Collimonas fungivorans: one gene and its partner. The main gene of each other region encodes a partner of the protein of the gene in region 2 in a complex. Links are inferred from orthologs where the notes say so. Each region holds a gene or a part of one and is shown on either strand. Other genes may lie near its edges.

Evidence for each region.
Region 1: the proteins of CFter6_RS07060 (region 2) and CFter6_RS19620 are in contact, whole or in part, in a solved structure (PDB 8BNU), measured with the Escherichia coli proteins. The link is inferred for Collimonas fungivorans from one-to-one orthologs.

What each region holds. Positions count from the first base shown.
Region 1 is NZ_CP013232.1:4,479,749-4,484,627, reverse strand. The notes cover bases 1,360-4,358. They hold CFter6_RS19620 (acetyl-CoA C-acetyltransferase), read left to right. Parts: upstream 1,360-2,212; coding sequence 2,213-3,505; downstream 3,506-4,358. Other genes in these bases: CFter6_RS19615 (3-oxoacyl-ACP reductase), read left to right, coding at 3,520-4,358; CFter6_RS19625 (lipase secretion chaperone), read left to right, coding at 1,360-2,216. In the rest of the region: CFter6_RS19630 (esterase/lipase family protein), read left to right, coding at 367-1,299; more of CFter6_RS19625, read left to right, coding at 1,302-1,359; more of CFter6_RS19615, read left to right, coding at 4,359-4,866.
Region 2 is NZ_CP013232.1:1,639,170-1,644,147, reverse strand. Bases 1,326-4,313 are described here. They hold CFter6_RS07060 (3-hydroxyacyl-CoA dehydrogenase NAD-binding domain-containing protein), read left to right. Parts: upstream 1,326-1,747; coding sequence 1,748-3,880; downstream 3,881-4,313. Other genes in these bases: CFter6_RS07055 (SCP2 sterol-binding domain-containing protein), read right to left, coding at 3,937-4,254; CFter6_RS07065 (acetyl-CoA C-acetyltransferase), read left to right, coding at 1,326-1,723. Also shown: CFter6_RS07070 (TetR/AcrR family transcriptional regulator), read right to left, coding at 1-328; more of CFter6_RS07065, read left to right, coding at 518-1,325; CFter6_RS07050 (AMP-binding protein), read right to left, coding at 4,316-4,978. UniProt on the Escherichia coli protein: Catalyzes the formation of a hydroxyacyl-CoA by addition of water on enoyl-CoA. Also exhibits 3-hydroxyacyl-CoA epimerase and 3-hydroxyacyl-CoA dehydrogenase activities.

The DNA.
Region 1 (4,879 bases), 2.8 Mb from region 2 along the record:
GCTGGCTGCATCGACCCTCGCACTGGCGATCGACGGCCGTTCATTATAGTTCATGCTTCCCGCGAAGAATCGCCAGCCGGACGGCAGCAGAGCTGGTCCCGGTTTCTCCAAAAGACGCAAAATCATAAAAATAGGGTACCCTATGTTTAAATAGGCTAGCCTATGTTAGAGTGCATCAGGCAGATGATCGCCTGCGATGTCAGATTGATATTTTTAGCAGGAAAATGAGACACCGCCGCAGAGCGGTGCTTCGTTGAAGTGGCAGGAAACCGAGGATGCTGACAATGGAAAGGAGAAATCCATCAGGTAATCCAGAACGTGGTTTCACTCGTAACGAGTTCATAAAAATTTTCGGAGATACATAAAATGAAAAAGCAATTCTTGCAATGGCTTGGCGCCGCCCTGGTCGCCTTGGCCGTCCTGCCGGCGCCGTCCTGGGCTGCTACCGGCTACACCCAGACCAAATACCCGATCATCTTGGTGCACGGCTTGTTCGGTTTCGACAAGATCGGGCCGGTCGAGTATTTTTATGGGATTCCCGAGGCACTGAACGCTGACGGAGCGCAGGTTTACGTCGCCGAAGTATCGGCTGCCAACAGCACGGAAGTGCGTGGCGAACAATTGCTGACCTATGTCAAACAGGTGCTGGCCGCGACGGGCGCCGCCAAGGTCAACCTGATCGGACACAGCCATGGCGGACCAACCGTCCGCTATGTCGCTTCGGTGGCGCCGCAGCTGGTGGCTTCGGTGTCCAGCGTAGCCGGTCCGAACAAAGGCGCGGCGGTGGCTGACATCATCCGCGGCGCGGTGGCTCCGGGTTCTTTCACCCAAGCGGTGCTGGGATCGGTGGCCAATGGTTTCACCAAGCTGATCGATGTATTGTCGGGCGGCGGCAATCCGCAGGATTCGGTCGCCGCGCTGGATTCGCTGACTACCGCAGGCATGGCCAAATTCAACCTGGCGCATCCTGAAGCCGTGCCTGCGACCGCTTGCGGCGAAGGCGATTACCAGGTGGGCGGGGTGTATTATTTTTCCTGGAGCGGGGGCCAGCCTCTGACTAACATGCTCGACCCTAGCGACGGCAGCATGGCCCTGCTTTCGCTTGCATATGGCGGCGCCAAGAGCGACGGCCTGGTGAGCAGCTGCGGCAGCCATCTGGGCCGCGTGATCCGCGACAACTACGGCATGAACCATCTGGATGAAGTGAACCAGGTGCTGGGGCTGGTGAATATTTTTGAAACCAATCCGAAGACGGTCTATCGCCAGCAAGCCAACCGCTTGAAGGGCCTGGGACTGTAAGCATGCAAATCCGATATCCATTTGTCTGGATCGGGGCGGCGGCTTTGGCCGCCGCCATTGCCGTCCCGTTGCTGATGACGCGTGAGGAGCCACCTGCGCCAAAAGCCGCTGCGCAAGCCGACCTGTTCCCTTTCGTGAAATCGCTGCAAGGGACCCGCCCCGACGGCGACATCAAGGTTGCCGCCGGCGACGTGCTGGTGGTCGACGCCCAGCTGGTGGACTTGTTTGACTATTACCTGAGCGCCATGGGCGAGAAACCGCTGGATGCCATCCGCAAGGAAATCGAGCAGGAACTCGAACGGCGCCTGACGCCGAATGCCGCCGGCGAGGCCAAGCGCCTGCTGGGCAATTACATCGAATACAAGACCGCGCTGGTCGAGCTGGATAAAAACCCGCAGCTGGGCGGCAACGGCCTGGCCGCGATCCGGCAGCGCATGGAAAAAATGCAGGAAATGCGCGCCCGCTTTTTCAGCCCTGCGGAAAGCAAGGGCATGTTCGGTTCCAGCGATACCGAAGACATGGACACGCTGGCAAGGATGGAAATCGGCCAGGACAAATCGCTGAGCGAGGCGCAGAAGCAGGCAAAGCTGGCCGCGCTGGATGCCGCCTTGCCGGCGTCGTTGCGGGAAGCGCGGGCAGCGCCCCTGAAAATCGTCAAGCTGGAGGATAGCGCGGCCAAGATGCGGCAGCAGGGCGCCAGCGAAGACGACGTCTATCGCATGCGGGCGGCAGCCCTGTCGCCGGAAGCGGCCGCGCGCATGGCGGAAGTCGACCAGGGCGAAGCGGCCTGGAAAAGCCGGATTAGCGCTTACCTGGCAGAACGTAGTAAGCTCAGCAATGCCGACGCTATCGCGGAATTAAGAAACAGGATGTTTGACGCCAATGAACAAAAACGCCTGCCTGCCTATGAAAAATGAGTGTCATGAATAAGCTGCCGCCGCGCCGGGTCGCCATCGTCGGCGCCAACCGGATTCCGTTTGCGCGTTCGAATACCGCCTATGCGGAACTCAGCAACAAGACCATGCTGACCGACACCTTGCGCGGCATGGTCGGCAAGTACGGACTGGCGGGGGAACTGCTGGGCGAAGTGGTCGGCGGCGCGGTGATGAAACATGCGCGCGACTGGAACATGCTGCGGGAATGCACGCTGGACAGCGGCCTGCATCCGGCCACCCCGGCTTTTGACATCCAGCAAGCCTGCGGCACCGGGCTGGAAGCGGCCATCCTGGTGGCAAACAAGATCGCCCTGGGACAGATCGAAGCTGGCATAGCCTGCGGCGTGGACACTACCTCGGACGTGCCGGTCGGTGTCAATCCCGGCTTGCAGCGCGGCTTGATGAAGTTGAATGCGGCGCGCGGCAAAGGCGATAAGCTGATGGCGATGCTGCGCTTGCTCAAGCCGTCTTACCTGATCCCCGAGATTCCGGCCAATGCCGAGCCGTGCACCGGAAAATCCATGGGCCAGCATGCGCAGATCACGGCCGCGCGCTACGGCATCGGCCGCGAGGCGCAAGACGAGTTGGCCCTGGCCAGCCATGTCAATCTGGCGCAAGCTTACGATGAAGGTTTTTTCGATGACCTGGTGATGCCGTACCACGGCCTGGCGCGCGACAATAACCTGCGCACCAATTCTTCCCTGGAGCAGCTGGCCAAGCTGAAACCAGCCTTCGACCGGCAAAACGGCACCATCACCGCAGCCAATTCTTCGCCGCTCACCGACGGCGCTTCCGCCGTGCTGCTGGCATCGGAAGAGTGGGCGCAGAAAAAAGGCTTGCCGGTAATGGCCTACCTGGTTGCCGGCGAAGTCGCCGCGGTGGATTTCATCGACGAGCATGAAGGTTTGCTGATGGCGCCGGCCTACGCCATCCCGCGCATGCTGCGCAAGCACCAGCTGGCCTTGCAGGATTTCGATTTTTACGAAATCCACGAAGCCTTTGCCGCGGTAGTGCTGTGCACCCTGGCAGCCTGGGAGTCGGCTGATTTCTGCCGCGACAAGCTTGGGCTGGAACAGCCGCTTGGCGCCATCGACCGCACCCGGCTCAACATCAAAGGCAGTTCCATCGCCACCGGCCATCCGTTTGCCGCCACCGGCACGCGCGTGGTGGCGACGCTGGCGAAAATACTTGAGCAGGCGGGCAGCGGCCGTGGCCTGATCTCGATTTGCGCAGCAGGCGGACAAGGCGTCACCGCAATATTAGAAAAGTAGAGAAAGCAGTATCCATGTCCGACTTGTTAATCAAATTGTCCGGCAGCCGCTTCGGCGCCGGCATCGTCAAGCTGTTGGGATTGCCGGCGCCGATTGAATTGGCGCGCAGTGAGGGGCCCTATGCAGAACAGCCACTGGCGGGGAAAAAAATCCTGCTGGGCCGTTCACAGAACGGTTATGCCATAGATCGCCTGTGGCAGGCCGCGCGCGATGCCGGCGCGGTGGCGTTGGAAACCGCCGATGCCGGTCCTGACATCCTGATCATGGACGCCACCGGCTGCACCAGTCCGTCCGACTATCGTGCACTCTACGATTTTTTCCATCCGCTGATGCGTTCGATAGCGCGCAACGCCAGGGTGCTGATCGTAGCTGCGCTGCCTGCGGCAAGCAGCGACCCGATAGCGGCGGCAACCGCGCGCGGCATCGAAGGGTTCAGCCGCTCGCTGGCCAAGGAACTGGGACCGCGCGGCGCCACGGTCAATCTTGCCTATGTCGCCAGCGATGCAATTGATCGCTTGGCGGGCGTCGTGTATTTCTTTTGCGGCGTGCAGACAACGTACGTGACCGGACAAGTGGTGCATGTCACTTCTCAAGTGGCTGCGCCGGCATCGCAGGTTTACCACGGGGCGCTCAAAGCCAAGGTGGCGCTGGTGACGGGAAGCGCACGCGGCATCGGCCAGGCAACCGCGATGCGGCTGGCGCAGGAAGGCGCACAAGTGATCTGCCTGGATATCCCGGCGGCAAGCGCAGCCTTGCATGAGACCTGCAGGGCGATCGGCGCGATACCGCTGCTGCTGGATATCGCCAGTCCGGATGCGCCGCGCCAGCTGATGGATTTTTTCAAGGAACGGTTTGGCCGCCTGGATATCCTGGTCCACAACGCAGGCATTACGCGCGACAAGACCCTTGCCAACATGAAAGAACAGTCCTGGGACCAGGTGGTGGACATCAATTTCTCGGCAGTTGCGGCGATCGACCGCATGCTGCTGTCGGAAAATATCCTGCGCGACCAGGCCCGGCTGGTTTACCTGTCATCCATCAGCGGCGTGGCCGGCAATTTCGGACAGACCAACTATGCGCTGACAAAAGCCGCGCTGATCGGCTATGTCGCAGCGCAGGCGCCGCTGCTTGCCGGACGCGGCATCTGCATCAACGCCGTGGCTCCCGGTTTTATCGAAACCGCGATGACGCAGGACATGCCGTTCATGGCGCGCGAGATCGGCCGCCGCCTGAACTCCGTCAAGCAGGGCGGCCAGCCGCGCGACGTGGCGGAGCTGATCACCTTCCTGTGCACCCCGGGCGCCTGGGGCATCAGCGGCGAAACCATTCGCGTTTGCGGCCAGGGCCTGATCGGCGCCTGAATAGCAGTCCCAG
Region 2 (4,978 bases):
GGTTGCGGTCGAAAAAATCCAGCACTACCCAGAACACCTTGCGCAGTTTGTCCTGGCAGCTCTCGATGCCTTGCAGGTGATCGAGCATGCGCGAAGCCAGCGTGCCTAGCCAGGTTTCCAGGCAGGCAAACAACAATGCTTCCTTGCTGCCGTAGTATTTATAGATGGTTTGCAGGGAGACGCTGGCGGCGCTGGCGATCTCACCGTAGGCGACGCTATGGAATTCGCGTTCTGAAAACAGGTCCAGCACGGCGTTTTCTATCCTCTGCCTGATCAAGGGCTTGAGCAAGGCGCGGTCCAATATGATTTTCTGTTTTTCCGAAGCCATAAATTTTGTTATGGTTTTACCATATGTGTAATTAATATTACTACCAATACGACAATCAATTTCCGCTCGGATTTAGAGTGGCTTACCAATTGACGCCGGCCACTGCTTTAACTACAGTGGGCATTCAGGATGAATCAGCAGCAAGCTAAGTGTAATTTTAATTACTAGAACATACAAGCCGGAGACGCTATGACTGAAGCCTATATTTTCGATTCCGTGCGGACCCCGCGCGGCAAGGGCAAAAAAGACGGCAGCCTGCACCAGGTAACGCCGGTCAGCCTGCTGGCCCAGCTGCTGCAGGCGCTGGAGCAGCGCAACCGCCTCGATACTTCGCAGGTCGACGACGTCGTGCTCGGCTGCGTGACGCCGGTCGGCGAGCAAGGCGCCGATATCGCCCGCACCGCGGTGCTGTATGCCGGCTGGGACCAGTCGGTGGCGGGCGTGACACAATCGCGCTTTTGCGCCTCGGGCCTGGAATCGGTCAACCTGGCGGCGATGAAAGTCATGTCCGGCCAGGAGCAGCTGGTAGTGGCCGGCGGCGTCGAGAGCATGTCGCGCTGGGCCATGGGTTCGGACGGCGGCGCCTGGTTCATGGATCCGCGGGTCAACCAGGTCACCGGCTTCGCGCCGCAAGGCATAGGCGCCGACCTGATCGCGACGCTGGAAAATTTCTCGCGTAGCGACGTCGACAATTTTGCCCTGCAATCGCAGCAGAAAGCTGCGCGCGCCCGCGCCGAAGGCCGCTTCGGCAAATCGCTGGTCGCGGTCAAGGACCTGAATGGCCTGGTGGTGCTGGACCATGACGAATACATCCGCGCGCAAACCACTATCGAAAACCTGGCTGCGCTGAAACCCGCCTTCGAACAAATCGGCCAGATGGGTTTCGACGCCACTGCACTGCGCAAGTACACCACTGTCGAAAAGATCAACCATGTGCACCATGCCGGCAATTCTTCCGGCATCGTCGACGGCGCTGCGCTGGTGCTGGTCGGCAGCAAGGAGATGGGCCAGAAACTGGGCCTGAAGCCGCGCGCCAGGATCGTGGCGACTGCCGTCACCGGCTCGGAGCCGACCATCATGCTGACCGGCATCGCTCCGGCTGCGCGCAAGGCACTGGTCAAGGCCAAGATGTCAGCCAAGGATATTGACCTGTTTGAAATCAATGAAGCGTTTGCCGCAGTGGTGATGCGCGCCATGCGCGACCTGGAGATCGACCCGGAACGGGTCAACGTCAATGGCGGCTCGATCGCCATGGGCCATCCGCTGGGCGCAACCGGCGCCATGATCCTCGGCACCGCGCTCGACGAACTGGAGCGCAGCGGCAAGAAGACTGCCCTGATCTCGCTGTGCGTGGGCGGCGGCATGGGCATCGCCACCATCATTGAACGTGTCTAACAGACTGGAAGACTGGATCAGATCATGAGCGTAAATTTTCAGAAAGACAGCGACAATATCGTAACCTTGACCCTGGACATGCCGGGGCGTTCGATGAATGTATTGAATGAAGCGCTGACCGCGCCGTTCATGGAAGCGATTGCCGCCATCGAAGCCGACCCGGCCGTCGCTGGCGTCATCATCACCTCGGGCAAGGCGGATTTCGTGGCCGGCGCCGATATCGAAAAACTGTTCCAGATCACCGATGCACAAGCAGCCTTCGACCTGGTGCAGGAATTCAAAGGTTTCCTGCGCCGCCTCGAATCATGCGGCCGGCCGGTAGTGGCCGCGCTGAACGGCACCGCGCTGGGCGGCGGACTGGAGCTGGCGCTGGCCTGCCATCACCGCATCGCCATCAACAATCCGAAAGCCAAGTTCGGCCTGCCGGAAGTCAAGCTCGGCCTGCTGCCGGGCGGCGGCGGCACGCAACGCCTGCCGCGCATGATCGGCATCCAGGGCGCGCTGCAGCTGATGTTGGAAGGCAAAGAGCTGCGCGCCGAAGAAGCGCTGCAGCAAGGCATCGTCCAGGAACTGGCGAGCGACAAGGAGGACTTGCTGGCCAAAGCCAAGGCTTGGTGTCTGGCCAATCCCAAGGCCAAACAGCCGTGGGACGACAAGAAATTCCGCTGGCCCGGCGGCGACTCGCGCAGCCCGGGCAACGGCCAGCTGTGGGCGATCGCGCCGTCCATGGCAAGCGCCAAGACCCATGGCAATTATCCGGCGGCGACCAACATCATGAGCTGCGTATTCGAAGGCGGCATCGTCGATTTCGATACCGGCTGCGAAATCGAATCGCGCTATTTCGTCAACTGCGCCTTGTCACCGGTCGCCAAGAACATGATCGGCAGCTTGTGGTTCCAGCTGAACGCCATCAACAAGGGCAAGTCGCGCCCGGAAGGCATCGCGCCATCCAAAGTCGGCAAGGTCGGCATCCTCGGCGCCGGCATGATGGGCGCAGGCATCGCCTATGCCTCGGCCAAGGCCGGCATAGAAGTTGTGTTGCTGGACAACAGCCTGGAAACCGCGCAAAACGGCAAGGACTATTCCAGCAAGCTGCTCGACAAGGCCATCAAGCGCAAGCAGCAAACCGCGGAGGGCAAACAAGTCCTGCTGGACCGCATCAGACCAACCGTGGATTTCAACGATCTGGCAAGCTGCGACTTGGTTATCGAGGCGGTGTTTGAAGAGCGCGAGATCAAAGCGACAGTCACCCGCAAAACCGAAGCGCTGATCAGCGCCGACGCCGTGTTTGCCTCGAACACCTCTACCCTGCCGATCACCGGCCTGGCGCAAGCCAGCGTGCGGCCGGAAAATTTCATCGGCCTGCATTTCTTCTCGCCGGTGGACAAGATGCCGCTGGTCGAAATCATCGTAGGCCAGCGGACCAGCCAGCAGACGCTGGCGCGCGGCTTCGACTACGTACAGCAGATCAAGAAAACCCCGATCGTAGTCCACGATTCGCGAGGTTTCTACACCTCGCGCGTATTCGGCACCTACGTGATGGAAGGCTTGAAGCTGCTGACGGAGGGCCAACATCCGCGCGCCATCGAGATGGCCGGTTTGCAGGCTGGCATGCCGGTGGGCCCGCTGGCAGTGCACGACGAAGTCAGCCTGTCCTTGTCGCTGCATATCCTGCAACAGACGCGCAAGGATTTTGCTGAAGCCGGCAAGCCTTTCGCCGGCCATCCGGCCGATGCCGGGCTGGAAAAAATGGTGACCCAGCTGGACCGCAAAGGGAAAAAAGCCGGCAAGGGATTTTATGATTATCCCGAAAACGAAAGCAAGCACCTGTGGCCCGGCCTGCAGCAAGCCTTCCCGCTCGCAGCCACGCAGCTGCCGCAAAAGGACTTGATCGAGCGTTTGATGTTTGTGCAAGCCAACGAAGCTGCCAAATGTTATGAGGAACAGGTGGTGCTGACAGTAGCCGACGCCAATATCGGCAGCATTTTCGGCTGGGGATTTGCACCGTTCCATGGCGGCGCCCTGCAATACATCAATGCCTACGGCGTCGCCGATTTTGTCCAGCGCGCGAACCAGCTGTCAGAGCAGTTCGGCAGTTATTTTGCGCCGGCGGCGATACTGGTGAAAATGGCGGAACAAGGAAAACGTTTCGAATAGCGGGCTAACGACAGGCCGCGGCTCTTCCTCGGCGACGACGAAGAGCCGCAGGCGGTTCAGCCGATCTTGCTGGCGTCGAACAGGGAAGGAATGCGCTGGGCCAGCATCAGGTCGCCCTTCAGCTTCAGCTTGCCGCCCATGAACGCCATGGCGCCGTTGAGTTCGCCTTTCAGCATGGCCTTCAAATCTTCGTCGGCCATGGTCAGCGCCACATCCGGCGCATCGACCACGCCTTCGTGCGCGGTGCATGTGCCATGGTCGATCAGCAGGTACATCGGTTTCGAAATATCGAACTGGATGCTGCTTTTCATGCCTGCCGCCGCTACGGTGTTCAGGCACGACGGCATGAGCTTGATGATGTCGTTGACTGTCATTGCTGTTCCTCCGGTTGTTTAAAATCAGTACTATCGCTTGCCGGCGCAGGCAAGCAGCTTATCATTCCCATCCGACCGCGTTGCGTATCTGCAGTTCCTTCTCCATCAGCGCAGCGTAGCGTTTTTCCACTTCGCCACGCTTGACTTTCATGGTCGGCGTCATCAGCCCGTTGTCTATACTCCAGGCCTCTTTCAGTACCACGCATTTGGCGATCTTTTCGTGTGGCTCCAGCGTAGCGTTGACCAGCGCCATGTCGGCGATCAGCTGCTGCTCCACTTCGGCGCGCGGCTTGCTGCGCGCCGCTGCGGTCAGGGTCACCGCCATCACTGGCTGGTTCATGCCGCTGCCGATGAACAACAGATTCTCCAGATCAGTATTGCGCGCCAGCGAACATTCGATAGGCGCGGGCGCCACATATTTTCCCTTGGCGGTTTTAAAGATGTCTTTGACACGGCCGGTAATATACAGGTAACCGTCCTGGTCCACCCTGCCTTTATCGCCAGTGCGCAGGTAACCATCCGCGGTGAACGCAGCGCGTGTACTCTCGGGGTCTTTGTAATACCCCATCATCAGCCCCGGATGCTTGAACAGGATTTCGCCTTCATCCGACAATCTGAATCCCGCATTCGGCGGCGGCTTGCCGACCGAGCCGCTGCGGTTATTGCCCGGCAGGCAGGCGCTGGAATAGACCGAGGCTTCGGTAGGCGCATAACCTTGCAGCAC